One region of the Paenibacillus sp. 1SOY10 genome, then DNA from elsewhere that is predicted to be linked to it. Evidence: riboswitches for the same ligand, from Rfam matches in the RefSeq annotation. Region 1 holds a riboswitch; each other region holds the start of a gene.
What was found. Region 1 has a riboswitch for glycine ahead of sdaAB (L-serine ammonia-lyase, iron-sulfur-dependent subunit beta). Riboswitches for the same ligand answer to the same signal wherever they lie in the genome.
Positions count from the first base shown of each region.

Region 2: it holds a riboswitch for glycine, as region 1 does, so the genes downstream of both, AC1VOR_RS18990 (amino acid permease) here and sdaAB (L-serine ammonia-lyase, iron-sulfur-dependent subunit beta) in region 1, are expected to answer to the same signal.
Region 3: it holds a riboswitch for glycine, as region 1 does, so the genes downstream of both, gcvT (glycine cleavage system aminomethyltransferase GcvT) here and sdaAB (L-serine ammonia-lyase, iron-sulfur-dependent subunit beta) in region 1, are expected to answer to the same signal.

Region 1 is NZ_JBXENK010000006.1:91,357-97,349, reverse strand. It holds gene AC1VOR_RS15635 (S8 family serine peptidase) at 1-2,804, opposite strand, end outside; glycine riboswitch at 3,247-3,357, shown strand; gene sdaAB (L-serine ammonia-lyase, iron-sulfur-dependent subunit beta) at 3,538-4,206, shown strand; gene sdaAA (L-serine ammonia-lyase, iron-sulfur-dependent, subunit alpha) at 4,223-5,104, shown strand; gene AC1VOR_RS15620 (response regulator transcription factor) at 5,288-5,977, shown strand; gene AC1VOR_RS15615 (sensor histidine kinase) at 5,974-5,993, shown strand, end outside.
Region 2 is NZ_JBXENK010000010.1:6,898-12,890, forward strand. It holds gene AC1VOR_RS18980 (substrate-binding domain-containing protein) at 1-259, shown strand, start outside; gene AC1VOR_RS18985 (3-ketoacyl-ACP reductase) at 380-1,105, opposite strand; gene AC1VOR_RS18990 (amino acid permease) at 1,175-2,509, opposite strand; glycine riboswitch at 2,642-2,721, opposite strand; gene AC1VOR_RS18995 (LysR family transcriptional regulator) at 2,839-3,726, opposite strand; gene AC1VOR_RS19000 (DMT family transporter) at 3,902-4,780, shown strand; gene AC1VOR_RS19005 (family 16 glycosylhydrolase) at 4,875-5,993, shown strand, end outside.
Region 3 is NZ_JBXENK010000002.1:852,176-858,168, reverse strand. It holds gene AC1VOR_RS09895 (glutamate-5-semialdehyde dehydrogenase) at 1-111, shown strand, start outside; gene proC (pyrroline-5-carboxylate reductase) at 163-1,023, shown strand; gene AC1VOR_RS09885 (class II aldolase/adducin family protein) at 1,060-1,713, shown strand; gene gcvH (glycine cleavage system protein GcvH) at 1,806-2,201, opposite strand; gene AC1VOR_RS09875 (hypothetical protein) at 2,406-2,621, opposite strand; glycine riboswitch at 2,963-3,067, shown strand; glycine riboswitch at 3,071-3,191, shown strand; gene gcvT (glycine cleavage system aminomethyltransferase GcvT) at 3,300-4,427, shown strand; gene gcvPA (aminomethyl-transferring glycine dehydrogenase subunit GcvPA) at 4,453-5,817, shown strand; gene gcvPB (aminomethyl-transferring glycine dehydrogenase subunit GcvPB) at 5,805-5,993, shown strand, end outside.

The DNA.
Region 1 (5,993 bases):
GGACCCGGCGCGACAGGAACCCCGCGCTCCCATTCATCACGGGTTCCCGCGTGCGTCCAGCCATTATCATCACTGCCATCAAACGGATCGCTGAAGATAATTGCGGGCCGCTCAATCGTTAACTCGACCTCGTCTGATTGCTCACTTTCATTGCCACTGTAGTCCGTGGCGGTGACCACATAATAATAAGTCGCGTCCGTCTCGGTAGTCGTATCGGTATACGTAGTGCTCTCCGTCGATCCGACCACCTCATATCCGGAGCCGGACGTTACGGAGCGGTATACCGTATACAGCTTCACATCTTCATCTTCGGAAGGAGACCAGGACAACTCCGCGCTGCCGCTGAAGTTCACGGAACCGATTAGCTCGGAAGGAGTCTCGGGAGCAATCTCATCCGGTGCTTGCACCGTTAGATCATCCAGATACCAGCCGGCCCTCTGGACAGAAGTATCGCTGGTGAAGCCGAATTGAAGATAGACTTGTTCGCCTGCATATTCGCGAAGGTCGACGAATTGCGTCTTCCAGCCGCCGCTGGTTCCCGTGTATTCAGCTACCGGAACGAAGGCATAGTCCGATTGGAAGGAAGCGATATACAGGGTGCCGAAGTCGCGGCCCTGCTCCAGATCATACCAGTGCTTGAAGGATAGCAGCGCACCTTCCGGGCTATCGGTCAAATCGATCGGCGGCGCCAGCAGATAGGAGTTGGCCCCGGCTGTGTAGGTGCCGCTCAGGTTAGTGGCATATACCTTCTCACCGGAGTAGGCGCTTCCCGGACCGCTGACTGGCGGACCCCAAGCCCAGGTGTTTCCGGTGCCACCACTAGTGAAGCCCAGCACATCCGCTTCAAAGTCCTGGACATACCCTGGAGTGATACCCGCAGATACGGTGACGGTGTAAGCTTCACTGTCAAAGCCATTGTTCCCGTAGTCGTTCACGCGGATGTAATATTCCAGACCCCTGCTGCCCAGCAGAAAGGATGGCACGGTGGCTTCATATTGTCCATCCTTCTCGTTGCCCGAGACCCGAACGGCCGGAATATATAAATAATGGCTGGTCCCTGCCTCTCTGGCGTAGAATTCCACCGATGTCACGGCAACGTTATCGCTGACCCGTGCTGACAACGGTACATCGAAGCCTTCGTAGACCAGTGTCGGCGGAGTATGCTCCAGCACAGGCTCCTCCAGATCATCGCCACCGACAACTACGCGGCCTGATACGGTTCCGACGCCTTGCAGCACGGAGCCAACCGCATCGAGAGCATTAACGATGCCGTGTCCGTAGCCGTTGTTCGGAATTTGCGTGTATTGGCTGTCCGTACGTGGCACTGCCGTACTGGTGATGATGTCTTCCAACTGATCTACGGTCAGGGAATGGTTGGCTTGCAGCAATAAGGCAGCAATGGCGGTGGTATGCGGTCCCGCCATGGAAGTGCCGTTCCAGCCGCCTTCGTAACCCCCACCAGGAATCGAGGAACGGATGTTAACACCGGGAGCAGCTACCTCCGGCTTTACTTCTCCGTAAGGGGAAGGCCCCAGCAAGGAGAAGCTGGCCAAGTTGCTATTAATGTCCGTAGCCCCTGTAGCGAAAGCTTCAGGATAGTTGGCGGGGTTGGCTACCGAGCCAGGTCCCCCGGGATTGTTGAGGTTAACATTGCCCGCCGAGAATTCGGGGAAGATTTGCGCATCCCGCCATGCCTGGACAATAGGACGATACCATTCGTCGACGCCTGGACCGCCGCCCCAGGAGTTGTTGACTACGTCGGGAGCTAACTCGGGATGCAGATTGCCTTCGGCATCGACCGGAGCCAGCAGCCATTGTCCACCATCAAGAATGATGGCATCCGTGGTGCTTGGGTTGAAGATACGCACGGCAATCCATTTTGCTCCGGGGGCAACCCCGATCTGATTGGAGCCATCGGCTTCTGCTCCGACCATGGTCCCCATCGTATGCGTGCCGTGTCCATCCGTATCCGCTGGCAAGGACGCGCCACTATGCGGATCGTACCAGTTCAGCTCGGGATCGACGATGTTGCCGGAAGCGTCGAAGCCACGCCATTTGCTTTGTAGCGCCGGATGGGTGTATTCGACCCCGGTATCCAGATTGGCTACGACAATGCCTGTTCCGTCGATGCCCATATCCCATACCTGAGGGGCTCCAACCTGATCGATATTCCATTCGATACTGGCCGGGCTCTGCACTGCCGGAGTGGCATTGGCCGCTTCCTTCACCTTGGAGGCGATAGCGTCCGGTGCAGATTTATCAATTTCTACCTTCTGCAGGTAGCGTTCTTCATTGGGTAAGATCTTCTCCACTTCCGGGAAAAGGGCGATTTGCTCCAGCACCTCCTTGGTGCTTGTCACGGCGATAGCATTTACGATAAAGTAGCTTTTGTACTCCTTCACCTCGCCAGCCTGCTCAGCTTTTTGCAGATAGCTCTCGATACCCTGCTGGGTACGGGAAGCGGTGGCCCGCAGTGCGCTGACAACGGAGCTTCTGGCGGACAGCTTGGCTGCCGAAGGCGTGGCCTTTTCCAACTGTGCCTTCTGCAACGCCTGCTTGGCGACGGTGGTCGTATCGGTTTGTTCCTTGAATTTTACGAGATAAGTCACATAATCATCTTGCTTGAACAGGGTTTGCAGCTTGTTATTGATTTTAGCTTCAGCAATTTCAGGAGCATTTGCCTTCAGATTGATTTGGCCCGCAGCGCCGGTGCTTTCGGCATAGGTCGAGGGAAGAAAGGTAAGCACAAGAAGGACCGACATACCGAGTGAGAAAGATTTGCGGAATTTTCTGAATTTAAACAACTTTTCCACTTCCTTTACTTGGTTTTGTGCTTGGACATGTTCTGACGGTCCATCAAGTTGCGGACTTGTTTGGACTTTACTTGGGTGTGGGCTAACGACGTGAGGGGCAGTGAAGCAGACAGTATGGTTTTCTTCTTTTCGATCACCTCCTTAAATATTAGAGTAGTGATTCGATTTTCCATAGTCTGGGTGTGAAGGAATTCTGACATGAAATAAGCTTGAAATTACCTTTTTTCGTAAAATGAGGTAGAAGTCGAGGTGTTAGAGCTAGTATATATCTGTAAAATCAAGGTTACAAGTAGTAATTTATGAAAAATATACATTTTTTCTCATATAAATAGGAATATTTTACTAGGTATTTGCAAATTTTCGTAAATGTGTGTTAGCTATCTTGACATTTGTTGTTTTACACTTTAGATTTGGTTATAACAGGATATTGCGGATGAGGATCTTGGGAGAGTCTGCCCGAATGTGTGGCAGCACCGAAGGAGCAAGGAGACGGCGATGCAACCCGTCACCCGAATCTCTCAGGTACAAGGACCAGGATCGGACGCCACTCTGGAGAGAGCGTTAAGCCACCCAAGAGGTACATGCCACTGCAACGAAGAGTTTCGTCAGGGGCGTTAAACTTTCAGGTAACGGGGACAGGGAGAAGGGCAGCAGCCTTTTTTTCCTGTCCTTTTTAATTTGGAGACGGCCCTTAGGCAGTCTTGACATTCGGGAGAGATCAACGATGCGCTTCAAAAATGTGTTCTCTATTATTGGACCTGCGATGATCGGGCCATCCAGCTCGCATACGGCGGGCGCGGTGCGAATCGGAAGGTTTGCGCGGCAGGTATTCGGCGCCCAGCCGGATACAGCAGATATTTGCTTCTACGGCTCCTTTGCGGAGACTTATAAAGGGCATGGTACAGACCTGGCTGTAGTGGGAGGAATTCTTGATTATCGTACAGACGATGAAGGAATCCGCGAATCGCTACAGGCGGCAGAGGCTCAGGGAATTGAGATACGCTTCTCCACCGGGGTCTTATCTGAGGCCCACCCCAATACGGTCAAAATTACACTGTCGAACAAGGAAGGCCGGCAATCAGAGGTGATTGGTGCCTCCATCGGCGGAGGAACCATTGTGATTCGCAGCATTGATGGCTTTGAGGTCAAGAGCTCAGGCGAATTGCCCACTCTGATCGTGGCTCATGCCGACCGGCAAGGGGTGCTGGCGGGTATCACGGCTTTGTTCAGTCATGCTGATGTTAATATTGGCTACATCACGACCGATCGCAAGGGAAGAACGACCGAAGCATTAACGGTCGTCGAAGCCGACTCCGGTATACCCTCAGAACTTGTGAAGGATATCCAGCAACTTACGCATGTCAGCCGTGTATCCTATATACATCTGAACTAAAGAAAGGATGGGACCGATGCGGTTTCGGAACTTACGGGAGCTAGTAGATTTATGTGAAGAGGAATCCAAAACCATTTCAGCTATCATGATCGAGGATCAAGCGGCGGAAAGTGGCCAGACCGAAGCAGAAGTGCTTGCGGCAATGGGCGAGTATTATCAGATCATGAAGTCGGCTGTGCATAAGGGTTTAACGGAGGATATCACCTCGACAAGCGGACTCACCGGAGGGGATGCCAAGCGGGTCGATCAGTATCGCAAGGCCCAGCAGGCCTCCGTGGGAGACAGCGCCAGTCAGGCTATGGCCTACGCCTTGGCGGTGTCTGAGGTCAATGCTTCGATGGGCCGCATTGTAGCTACGCCAACAGCAGGCTCTTGCGGTATTATTCCAGGCGCCTTCGTGAGCGCGCAGGAGCGTTTTGGCTGGGAGGATGAGCATTTGGTCCGTGGCTTGTTTTGTGCAGGAGCCATCGGGTATGTGATCGCCAACAACTCCTTTATCTCTGGAGCCGAGGGGGGCTGTCAGGCCGAGGTTGGCTCAGCCATCGGGATGGCCGCGGGCGCGATGGTTGAACTGCGGGGAGGTACCCCGGAGCAAGCGGTGCATGCCGTGGGGCTTGCACTCAAAAATACGCTGGGGCTGATCTGTGATCCCGTGGGAGGTTTGGTGGAGATCCCCTGCATTGTGCGTAATGGCTTTGGTGCGGTGAACGCCTTGGCTGCCGCAGATATGGCCTTGGCCGGGGTACGCAGCGCCATTCCGTCCGATGAAGTCATCGACGTGATGCTGGAGGTTGGCTCGGCAATGCCAAGCCGGCACCGGGAGACCGCTCAGGGTGGGCTGGCACAGACACCAACCGGTCGTAAAATTATGAAGGAACTACGCAAATCCAAAAAATAAGGGGACAGTTTGAGACATTCTGGCTGCTCACCTGTTCAGGACCGCGACTTCACATGGAAGAGCGGTCCTTTTTGTGTAGGGCCTGCATCGGCGCAGCGACATATCTGTTATTCTTTTGCCATCATGATTGTGTATAATGTTTGCGAATTAGCAATCGCGATACATGGAAGGGATGAATTAGCCATGACGAACATTCTGATCGTGGAAGACGACATGAGCTTGAATAAGGGAATTGCACTTACGCTGGCCCGCGACGGGGTTGTTGCGGAGCAAGCTTTTAATTTGGCTCAGGCGAAGGATCGGCTTGCACAGGGGGGCATTGACTTGATCGTTCTTGACGTGCGTTTGCCCGACGGGAGCGGCTTTGATTTTTGCGCGGAGGTACGAGTGTCGTCTCAGGTGCCGATTATTTTTCTGACCGCGGGTGATCTGGAGGCTGATATTGTGACCGGCTTCGAGTTGGGCGGCGATGACTATGTCACTAAGCCATTCAGCTTAATGGTATTACGCTCACGGGTAATGGCGGTGCTGCGCCGCTCTGATCCGGGACGAGAGGATAAGCTGTTGATTGGGGAGTTGTCGCTCGATTTCGGGAGAATGGAGTTCCGTAAGGGCGGGACAAGCTTCTCGCTTAGTGTGACGGAACAGAAGCTACTGAAGGCGCTTATCCTTCATCGCGGGCAAATTTTGACGCGCGAGCATTTAATTGATGTCGTTTGGGGGCAGGAGTCCGCATTTGTGGATGAGAACGCACTAACGGTTACAGTCAAGCGACTGCGGGCCAAACTGGAAGAGGAGCCCACAGCGCCGAAATGGATTAAAACGGTCTACGGGCTGGGATATATTTGGGCGGAGGAAGGGGTAAGATCATGAAACGAATGGTCATCCA
Region 2 (5,993 bases), on a different contig from region 1:
GGGGCTTGAAGTGGTCCAGGCCTGCAAACGGATGAATATTTCCATTCCTAATGAACTGTCTTTAATTGGACAGGACAACTCCTATATTGCCAAGAATGCTGGAATCAAGCTCACGACCCTGACACACCCCCAGGAACAAATGGGCCGGGACGCCGCGGATTGGGTCATTAAGAACCTGCAAGGGAAAAAGGATCTGCGCAACTCCAACTATTATCAGCCGGTGCTAATCGCAGGGGAAACGGTGAAGGAGCTAAACTAGTCCATTAACTGGCGTCAAGCGAACGTACATGACTTGAGGGCATTGGAAGTATTGAGAGCATGACAAAGAAGGGCCACCTTGAAGAGTGGCCCTTCTTCAAGTATATGAGACTAACTCATATTAAAAAGGATTGGTCGCGATAAAAGAGGCCGACTTCACATACACGCGCGGATGGAGCTTAAGCTGATCGACAATAAACTCGGCCAAGTCCTCCGGTTGGATGAATTTGGAGTCGCTGTTCTCTTTGATAAGGTTGAGGTCCAAAGCCAGATCGGTCGCCACCGTACTTGGCGTTAACGCCGACACGCGAATATTGTTGCGACGCACTTCCTGCGCCAAAGATTCAGTAAATCCCATAACGGCAAATTTGGACGCACTATAAGCACTGGCAGTAGCTGCCCCATTCAGTCCGTTGGTGGAAGAGATGTTGATGATATCGCCACCATTCTTGGCGATTAGTTGAGGCAGAACGGCCCGAGTGACATAGTATGTACCCATCAGATTTGTATCGATCATGCCTTTCCATACTTCCGGGTCCATCTCCAGCAGTGTGCCGAAGGTAGCAATCCCTGCGTTGTTAATCAAGATATCCGCAGGTCCCAGCTTCTCCTTCAAGGCTTCAATCGCCGTATCTACCTGTTCCTTGACAGCCACGTCTACCGCAGCATAAGCAACCTTTACGCCCAAGCCCTCGATTTCCACCGCAACTTCCTTCAACGATGCTTCGGTTCTTGAGATCAGGCCGACGTGTACGCCTTCCTTCGCCAATGCGATCGCCGTCGCCTTGCCGATTCCGCGGGCTCCACCGGTTATGATTGCCACTTTGTCTGTTAACGTTTGTGCCATCTCCACTGGCTCCTCTCTATACTATGCATGGTTTACAGTCCCCATTATACTACAGCGGAGTCAGCAGGACTAAATCCGGCGCAGACTTAGCAGATAGAGCAGCACGAACCAGAGCGGCGTGAGCAGAAGAGCGGGGCGAGTAGCCTCGGCAAATAACATAATGATGAGAATGACCGCAAACAACGCGAGAACAGCATAGTTGATGGCTGGCGTGAATGGCGCTTTAAACTGCGATTTGGCATGAAGCTCCGGCTTGGTTTTCTTATACTTGATATGACAAATAAGAATCACACCCCAAACCCAGATGAAGCAGATCGCACTAATCGTCGTAACGATGCCGAAGGCCTGCTCGGGAATCAGCTTGCTAAGCAGAGCGCCCACGGACAAGACCAGTGTAGAGATAAACAGTGCGTTGCTGGGCACATGGTTACGGTTCAGCTTCGCCAGCTTGGCGGGGGCCTGTTGATTCCGGCCCAGGTTATACAGAATGCGGCTGGTCGAGAACATCCCGCTGTTACAGGCCGAGGCCGCCGAGGTCAATACAACAAAGTTGATTACACCAGCGGCCAGCGGAATGCCAACCAGGGTGAAGGTTTTAACGAACGGGCTTTCCGAAGCGCTAAGCTGTGTCCAGGGATTAATCGCCAGCAAGGCGATGAGCGCACCCACGTAGAAGAACAAAATTCTTAAAGGAATTTTATTGATAGCCGACGGAATATTCTTCTCGGGATTAGAGGTTTCAGCAGCAGATACCCCTACGAGCTCCACACCGACATAAGCGAATACCACCATTTGGAAAGACATCAGAAATCCAGTAATCCCGTTAGGAAATACGCCGCCGTGGCCCCATATATTCGTGAGGCTGACCGTGCCTGTGTCCGTCTTGAAGCCGATGATGATCAACACAGCCCCGATGGCAATCAAGGCCAAGATGGTGACCACCTTGATTAAGGCGAACCAAAACTCCAGTTCACCGAAGTTCTTCACCGTTAACAAATTCAGAACGAGTAAAACAAGCAGACAGATGAGGGCCGGAATCCACTGCGGAATATCAAACCAATATTTGACGTAAACTCCTACGGCAATGACATCGGCCATTGCGGTCATGATCCAGCAGAACCAATACGTCCAGCCAGTGATAAACGCGGCGCGCGGCCCAAGATAATCCTGGGCAATGTCCGTGAAGGACTGGTAACCCGCCTTGGACAGCAAGAGCTCTCCTAACGCTCGCATGACGAAGAAGATGGCAATCCCCACGATTAGATAAGCAAAAATAATAGACGGTCCTGCTAATTGTATGGCCTTGCCTGACCCCAGAAACAATCCCGTCCCGATCGTGCCACCGATCGCGATGAGCTGAACATGCCGATTCTCTAGATTTCTCTGCAATTCTTGTTGTGCCACAGTTGACTCCCCCTTGAGATCAATAATAAAATGTCCATAAAAAAAGAGATTGGAGGGACTCCAATCTCAAGTTCATAAGAATAATAAATAAAGGCTGATATGTGAAATAAAACACATAGTACGTCGTTTATTTAGTACCCTTCTGTCCTTTTGCCTGAGATTATGAACCCTTCGGCGCTGCGGTTCCCCGCAGTCTCTCCAGAAGCTGCTCCTGCTATAGTGTGATCCATAGCGATCATAGCTTACGAATTATTCAATTTTTATCTACCAATACCTGTTAAGTATTTCAATACTAGTCCCGGGCGGCAATTCTGTCAATAACATAGATTTCACTGATCTGAATCCAGCTCAGCTACGACCTGTATAAACTGCTGAACGAGGGAAGACGTGTCGTCGGTTCTCCACGCAATGCTCATATCTATACGAGGGGCATCTCCAGCAATGTCCAGATAGGCAACGTCCCGGGCATGCAAATTGGAGGTGGAACTAGGTACAATGCTTACGCCTAGCCCCGCCGCCACAAGGCTGATCGCGGTTTGTATTTCCTTCACGCTCTGACGAATGATCGGGCTGAAGTCGGCCTGATGGCATTTTGCCACAATATCGTCATGCCAGCTTGGCCAAATTCCTCTCTCTAGCAAAATGAATTGTTCGGCTTTTAAGTCTTCCAGCGACACGGAACTATGCTGCGCCAAGGGATGCAATTTGGGTACAACCGCGACACACCACTCTTGATGGACAGACAAGAACGATAGCAGAGGATCATCAACTGGCGTCCTGACAAAGCCGATATCGATATCTTTCCGACGAAAAGCTTCGATTTGCACAGGCGTAGGCATTTCATGAAGAACCAGATCGACATGCGGACACTGCTCCTGGAAAGCCCGCACAACGACAGGAAGAATATCGTACGATGCTGATCCGACAAACCCCAGCACCAGTCTGCCTTCCATTCCCATATGCGCTCTTTGTGCCGCCGCTTTGGCTTGTTCAAGCTGGACAAGCGCGTGACGGGCCTCCTGCAAGAAGACCTTCCCTGCAACCGTTAGCTCCACATGCCGCTTCGAGCGCTCCAATAACAGCACTCCAAGTTCTTTCTCTAGCTGTATAATCTGTTGGCTCAAGGGCGGCTGGGTCATCTGCAGGCGCTTGGCTGCACGGCCAAAATGCAGTTCCTCCGCCACGGCAATGAAATATTCAATCTGGCGCAATTCCACAAGGCGGTCTCCTTCCGGTTCAAAAGATAACATTAAAAAAACTTTAATAAGTCGAAATTCGACCTAATGATACGACACTTATATATTAGACGACAATAACATTCCGTTGTAAAGTATCGATAGCGTACTAAGCAAAACAGAAAAACACGGGGCATCCAAGAAAGGAATATTTAATATGAGAATGGCTATGGCTTTATTATGCCTTGTCTGGGGATTTAATTTTGTCATCATGAAATTAGGGAATGGGGCTTTCCCGCCGGTGATGTTCGCGGCACTGCGATTCTTGACCGGAGCCATCGTGCTATTTGCCGTGAGCTTGATTCGAAAAACCCCGAAGCCTGGGCGTTCAGATATGAAATGGTACATCATCTGCGGACTGCTACAGACGACGTTCTTCAATATTGCGATTCAAATCTCGCTCAACTATGTTAGTGCGGGCTTGACCTCCGTCTTGACCTACAGCATGCCACTGTTTCTGTCGATTATGGCACATCGCTGGATTCCAGGAGAACGCCTGACGATTCAGAAGACGACGGGAATTGCCGTAGGATTGGCCGGGTTATTCATAGCTATGAATATTCAAGCGGGAGGCTCCTTATGGGCGGTATTACTAGCACTCAGTTCAGCCATTTCATGGGCAGCCGCTAATCTACTATTCAAAATAAAATTAAAGCACGCTGACCCTCTTCAATACACCACCTGGCAAATGGCTATTGGAGCCGCAGGGTTATGGGCATTTTCGCTTTCTTTTGAGAGAGGAAGCGTACAATGGGGCTTGATGCCGATCATTTATATTCTGTTCTCTGGTATTATTGCCTCCGCCTTGGCCTTTGTGATGTGGAACCTAATTCTGAGCCGCACCGAAGCCAGCAAGGCATCGGTATCGTTACTGCTTGTTCCGGTCGTAGGCATCCTCTCCGGATATGTATTCCTGAATGAAAGTCTCCATTTTGTCACATTAGTAGGAATTCTACTGGTTCTGGCTGGCATCTGGATTGTAAATATGAAGCAGATTGGTATAAAGAAAGCGTTAAACCAGCAAGATCTTTTGTAAAATATATATTTATCCCTTTCATCCAATTATTTCATTTGATAGAATATAAATGTAAGCGATTACTCAGGTTACATCTATCAAAGGAGGATCAAGGATGAAGCAACTTCGCCAGGTGAACAACAGGTTCAATCGAAGAGTTTGGAGTATGCTGCTGGCTGTAGTCATGATTGCCGGCGTCAGTTTATCGCCCTTCATGGGGACTTCGGCGTCAGCCGCAGAAAGCACCATTACCTCAATGGGTTATTTCTCGGCTAATGACGGTCCGGTGATTTCTAAGTCTGGAGTTGGACAAGCCAGTTACGGCTTTGTAATGCCAATTTTCAACGGAGGCTCCGCCACATGGAGCGATGTCGTAGATGATTTGGGTGTTAAGGTGAAGGTGAATGGCAGTTGGGTGGATATCGACAGCGTCAGCACCTTCGTATATAACCAGAACTGGGGGCACTGGAACGATGGAGGCTTTACCGGATACTGGTTCATTCTCTCGGCAACGACAGAAGTGCAACTGTATTCCAAGGCTAACGGAGTGACTCTGGACTATACGCTGCAATTCCAGAACATTAACAAAACAACGATTACAGCGATGACGCCAACCCAAGGTCCTGATTTGACGGCCAGCTTCACGGGTGGCTCAGGCTTCACTTATCCTACCTTTAACAATGATCCTGCTGTTACGTATGAAGCGGTGGCGGACGATCTCAAGTTGTTCGTTAAGCCGGTAACTAGCAGCACATGGATCGATATCGACAACAATGCAGCAAGCGGATGGATTTACGACCATAACTTCGGACAATTTACCGATGGTGGTGGCGGATACTGGTTCACGGTAACGGAATCCATCAACGTGAAGCTGGAATCGAAGAGCTCGGCGACAAGTCTGATCTATACGATTACCTTCAATCAACCTGTGCGGAATTCATACATTCTAACTCCTTATGAAGGTACCTCCTTCACGGCGGATACCAACGGGGCTATTGGGATTCCTCTGCCAAAAATTGATGGAGGCGCAGCAATCGCGTCAGAGTTAGACAAATTTGTCTATCAGATCAATGTAAATGGTCAATGGGTTAATATGGACAACTCGGCCTTGAGTGGGTTCTCGTATCAAGCCAATGGCTACAATAATATGTCCCCTGCCAACCAATGGGGCTATTGGGCCGATTACATTTACGGACTGTGGTTCCAACCGATTCAAGAAGATATGCAATTCCGT
Region 3 (5,993 bases), on a different contig from region 1:
GCCGAAATCGGCATCAGCACGCAAAAGCTTCATGCCCGGGGTCCTATGGGGTTAAACGCTTTGACTTCAAGCAAGTACATCATTCAGGGGAACGGCCAGATCCGGCAATAATGCCCGGACCGCCCCTCTGTTCATATCTTACACCCGGGAGGTTATCCATCGATGAATTCCAATGAACCTCTAGCTTCTGCTTCAATCTGCTTCTATGGAGCGGGCTCCATGGCCGAGGCTATAGTACGCGGGCTCCTGCATAAGCAAGTGGCCCAAGCTGACCGTATTATCATGCTGAACCGTTCCAATCAAGAACGGCTAGCTTTCTTATCCGAGCAATACGGCGTTGTAACCCCGCAAGATGAAGAAAGCAAGCAGCAACAATTACGACAAGCCTCCATTATCGTGCTGGCCATGAAGCCGAAGGATGCAGGCGAGGCGTTAAGCGCTCTTGGACCGCTACTCCACCAGGACCAACTGGTCGTCTCCTTGATTGCCGGCTTGTCCATCTCCACGATGCAAGCTTTGCTGGGCAGCAAGGTGGCCATTGCTCGCACCATGCCCAATACGTCCAGTTCTATTGGTTATGGGGCAACAGGAATCTCCTTCTCGCCAGAAGCAACAGCCGTACACCGGGCCCAAACGCTTTCCATGTTTGAAGCCGTAGGCATCGTCAGCGTCATTCCCGAGCAGCAAATGGAAATTTTGACTGGCGTATCCGGTAGTGGACCAGCATATGTTTATTATATGATGGAAGCCATGATTGCCGCCGGGGTGGAAGGTGGCCTCTCGCCGGAACAAGCCCGCGAATTGACCGTGCAGACCGTGCTTGGCGCTGCATTGATGATGCAGGAGACCGGCGAAGAGCCCACGAAGCTTCGTGCGGATATCACTTCTCCGAATGGCTCCACACAAGCTGCTATCGGCGTACTTACCTCAGGCGGCTTCCAGACGAGTGTCAAAGCAGCCGTACACCGGGCTGCCGAGCGTTCCCTGGAAATGGGAGAAGCCGTGAAGCAGGCATTGCTATAAGCTGCCTATCACAGCAATGAGGGGAGGAGGGGACGGATGGAGTTCGAAGCCATAATGCTGGAAGAGAAGCTACAGGCTCTAAGAAATCTGGAGGACGCCAGGGAGCAATTAATGGCTTGCGGTCAGCTTCCGGCGGCTAGCGGAAGCCTGTCTGTTCGGGTTGGAGATTACAAGCCGGACGAGTTCTATTTCGCGGTTACGGCCCAGCAAGATATCCGGGAAGAAGCCAGTTGGCCCTCCCGGGGACAATTTCTATTTGCCGATTCCACCGGCTCTCCCTGCCAATCAACCCGTCTGCTTCCCAGCGATGATATATCACTTCATGCGAAGCTGTACCGCATGACGGGCTGTCAAGCAATTATCCATGCCCATAGCGTGTTCAGCAGCGTCATGAGTAATTATTACGGGGATAATGGCTACCTCCATGCTCAGGGCTTCGAGTTGATTCAGCAGCTTGGGATATGGGAGGAAGCGGCTGAAATCCGCATACCAATCTTGTCCAACCATAGCTCCCTTCCTGCTACAAAACAGCTCCCGCAAGTGGTAGATACCCGTATTCAGGTCTTGTTGTTGCGAGGTGGCGGTATATATGTTTGGGGAGATACCATTCAACAAGCCAAATTGCGGCTTGAAGCCATGGAATTTATTTGTGAGGTACTGTATCGCTCCCTGCTGCTACCTGCCAAATAAAGTGCAAGCCAAACAAGAGGTTCGTCTCAGGGTGCTGATTACCCGAGAAGCGAACCTCTTGTTGGTTGTATGGGCAAATCGGACCTAATTGATTATCTGTCCACAAATGCCGCATACGCTTTGGCATCCATCAATCTGGACAAGGCGATGTTCGGGTCCTCCTTCAGCCGGATATGCACCATCCATCCCCCATCATAAGGCTCCTCATTGACAAGCTCCGGTGCACTTTCCAGCTCCCCATTGATTTCAAGGACTGTTCCGCTAACCGGGGTGAACAAATCAGCCACCGTCTTGACAGATTCAATCGTTCCAATAACATCATCGGCCTCGATTTCTTGTCCCAGGTCCGGTAGTTCCACAAACACAATATCGCCCAGGCGATGCTGAGCCACATCCGAAATTCCGATCTTTACGGTGCCATCCCCTAGGTCCAACACCCATTCATGTTCGTCACTGTACGCTACCTGTTCCCTGATCTCATTAGCCAAGCAATTTCCTCCTCTACCGACTGGTCTCCTCCACCCTATGCCTATTTTACGTTCAGATTATGACAAACCCGGGCTTCGTGTCAAGAATATTAACACAATTTTAAGAGGTTGGCGTCCATATAAGATCAAATTAGGGATAACAAACTATTTTTCGTAAATTTACGACATATTTCTTAACATCCAATTCTATTTTTCGACAATTCTTTATTGTCGCTTTTCTTTTTCACTGCGCTCCCGGTTCCTTAGCGTAAGCAATACCTCATACGCCTCCTCCGGGCTTTGCATGGCCTTCTCCGCCTCTTGCGGCGTTACTTCAATAGTGCGATAACGAACGAACAAGCCTCCATCATCGTAACTAAGCAAGTAACGTCCGTTTTTCTTGGTAATGAGAATGCCGTATTTGGAAAATAACACACTCATATAAACTCCCCCATCCGTTTCTCGCGATGCGCTTTTATTTTTTGCAACAGCATGGCGGTCTGCGTATTAAATGATTGGGCTGGAATCTCCCAAATAGAATATACCCTTTTGCTTCACCTTCTGAATCGGCTTTTCCCAAAGCTCAATAGCTTCATAACAGATAACTCTCTATTTGCCTATGAAGCAACCCAACACTACGTTATTAAAATTGACACAATATAAGTTTCAAACTATGAAGAAAACGTTTCACTTGTAAATAAGAGATATTTTTTGATTTTTGTGATAAGTTTCTTGACATCAATAAGGAATTTAAGTATTAATGAGATGTATATACGTCGCGGTTGAAGGCAGAAGGAGAGATTACATGCAGCAGTGCATTGTAACGCCGAAGGAGCAAACCGTCATACGACGGTGAATCTCTCAGGCAAAAGGACTTCTGCCGGACGCATCTCTGGAGAGAATTCGCACAGGACGTTGGTTAAGAGCGAATCACCCAAGGGGTAACCTGTAAGCAGACCCGTTTTTTACGTGAGTCTGGAGCAGGGTAACTCTCAGGTACAAGGGACAGAGCCGAGAAAGACCGTCATGCTTCAGGCATGCGGAATTTCTTTGCCTGTCCTTTTTGCGTTGCAAGGTAATGACCGAAAATACGGCCTGCTGGCCCATGAGGTGATGAAAATGACTGAAGCCCAATTGCTGCGAACCCCGTTGTTTCCCCGCTATGCCCGTTACGAGGGGGTCAGATGCATCGATTTTGGCGGCTGGGAGCTTCCGGTGCAATTTAGCGGTATTCAAAAAGAACATGAAGCCGTGCGTGAGCGCGCAGGCCTGTTCGATGTTTCGCATATGGGGGAATTTTACGTCGAGGGTCCTGAAGCTGAAGGCTTCTTGCAGCAGTTGACGACCAACGATGTAAGCTTGCTTAAGCCGGGCAAAGCGCAATATACCTTCCTTTGTTACCCGAACGGTGGTGTGGTGGATGATTTGTTGATTTATAAGCTGGAGCAGGACCGGTACATGCTGGTCGTTAACGCCTCCAACATCGATAAGGACTGGGAATGGCTGGTGCAGCATGTTCCCCATGAAGGGGTGGCTCTCCATAACGCATCGGCCGACACCGCCTTGCTGGCCTTGCAGGGCCCCCTGGCGAAGTCCATACTGACTCCCCTATGCGAGGAAGTACAGCCTGGTTCCTTGCGGCCCTTCACCTTTGTCTCTGATGCTCTCGTGGATGGCATCCCCGCCCTATTATCGCGTACCGGATATACCGGCGAAGATGGCTTCGAGCTATATGTAGCTGCGGAGGATGCCCCGGCCCTCTGGGATGCGCTGATGAAAGCGGGCGAACCTGCAGGGCTGCTTCCCGCGGGGCTTGGTGCAAGAGACACGCTTCGCTTTGAGGCGGGCTTACCGCTTTACGGCCAGGAGCTGAGCGCAAGTATCTCTCCGCTCGAAGCCGGGCTGGTTCGCTTTATTAAGTGGAATTGTGGAGACTTTATCGGCCGCGAAGCCTTGATCAGACAACGGGAGGAAGGAGTTCCCCGAAGTTTGGTTGGCTTAGAGATGATAGAGCGCGGAATTCCAAGAGCCCATTACCCGGTTCATGCTGCCGGAACAGAAGCCGCGATTGGAGAAGTCACGACGGGGACACAATCTCCTACCTTAAGAGCCAACCTTGGCTTGGCCCTGATCCACCACTCTTACGCCGATATCGGTCAACTTGTTGAAGTAGAGATACGTGGACGACGGCTGCAAGCCAAAATTATCCCCCTGCCCTTTTATCAAAGAAACCGTGTTACTAAATAGTGCTGAAAGGAGTTGCTTTGAACTTATGCCTAAACATCGTTATCTGCCATTAACCGAGCAGGATCGCAGCGAGATGCTCCGCACCATCGGAATTGATTCCGTACAGACCTTATTCGCAGATATTCCGGAGTCAATCCGCTTTCAGGGAGAACTCCCCATATCCTCCCGTTTGGATGAGTATTCGCTGACCCGGCATATGGCTGCCCTGGCGGACCGCAATGCTGATAGTGACCGTTACGCCAGCTTTCTGGGTGCGGGAATTTACGACCACCATATCCCTTCTGTTATTCAGCATGTGGTCTCCCGTTCCGAATTCTATACCGCCTATACTCCCTATCAGCCGGAGATCAGTCAGGGCGAATTGCAGGCCATCTTTGAATTTCAATCGTATATCTGTGAGCTCACCGGACTCAAAGTCGCCAACGCCAGTATGTACGACGGGGCGACAGCACTGGCCGAGGCCGGATCGCTAGCCGCTACAGCTACCAAACGCAAGCAGTTAATTGTAGCCCGCACTGTGCATCCTGAAGCTCGCGAGGTGCTAGCAACCTACGCCCGTGGCCTCGGCCTGGACATTGTTGAGATCGGCTGGCGTAACGGAGTAATCGATCAAGAGGCCCTGGCTTCCGCCATCTCTGGCGATACCGCCGCGGTACTGGTACAGCACCCGAATTTCTTTGGCGCTCTGGAGGATATCCAGACGATCGGTCAATGGGTCCATGAGCATGGTGGCCTGCTGGTCGTCAGTAGCAATCCGCTCTCCCTTGGTCTGCTGGAAGCTCCCGGCAAACTAGGCGCCGATATCGTTGTAGGCGATGCACAGCCCTTGGGTATTGCTCCCTCCTTTGGCGGCCCAACCTGTGGATTCTTTGCCGTAGCGGAGCCGTATATGCGCCGCATCCCTGGACGAATCGTCGGCCAGACGACCGACCGGAATGGCAAGCGTGGCTTTGTACTGACACTACAAGCCCGCGAGCAACATATCCGCCGCGAGAAGGCTACCTCCAATATTTGCTCAAATCAGGCTCTGCTTGCATTGGCAGCCTCGGTATATTTGTCAGTCATGGGCAAGCAAGGTATGCATGATGTGGCGGAACTGAACTTGCAGAAGAGCCATTATGCCAAAACCCGTCTCACCTCTATACCGGGGGTGGACTTAGCCTTTCAAACTGCAACTTTCAACGAGTTCGTCATCCGGCTGCCTGAAGGAGTCAATCCCAAGCTACTTCAACGTAAGCTGCTTGAGGAAGGCTTCATTGGGGGCTATGATCTGGACCGCAGCTACCCTGAACTACCAAATCACGTTCTGATTGCCGTCACTGAAAAACGCAGCAAAGCGGAAATTGACCAATTTGCCAAGGTTATGGAGGAATGGATATGCTCAATATGAGAGAGAACCATTCGGAAGAAAGGCTGATTTTTGAACACAGCCGTTCCGGGCGGATCGGTTATTCCTTACCCCCTTGCGATGTTCCCGCCATGCCCAAGGAGAATCTGATACCAGAGGGTATGCTACGCCAGGAAGGTTTGGCTTTTCCCGAAGTCTATGAGGTAGACGTCATCCGG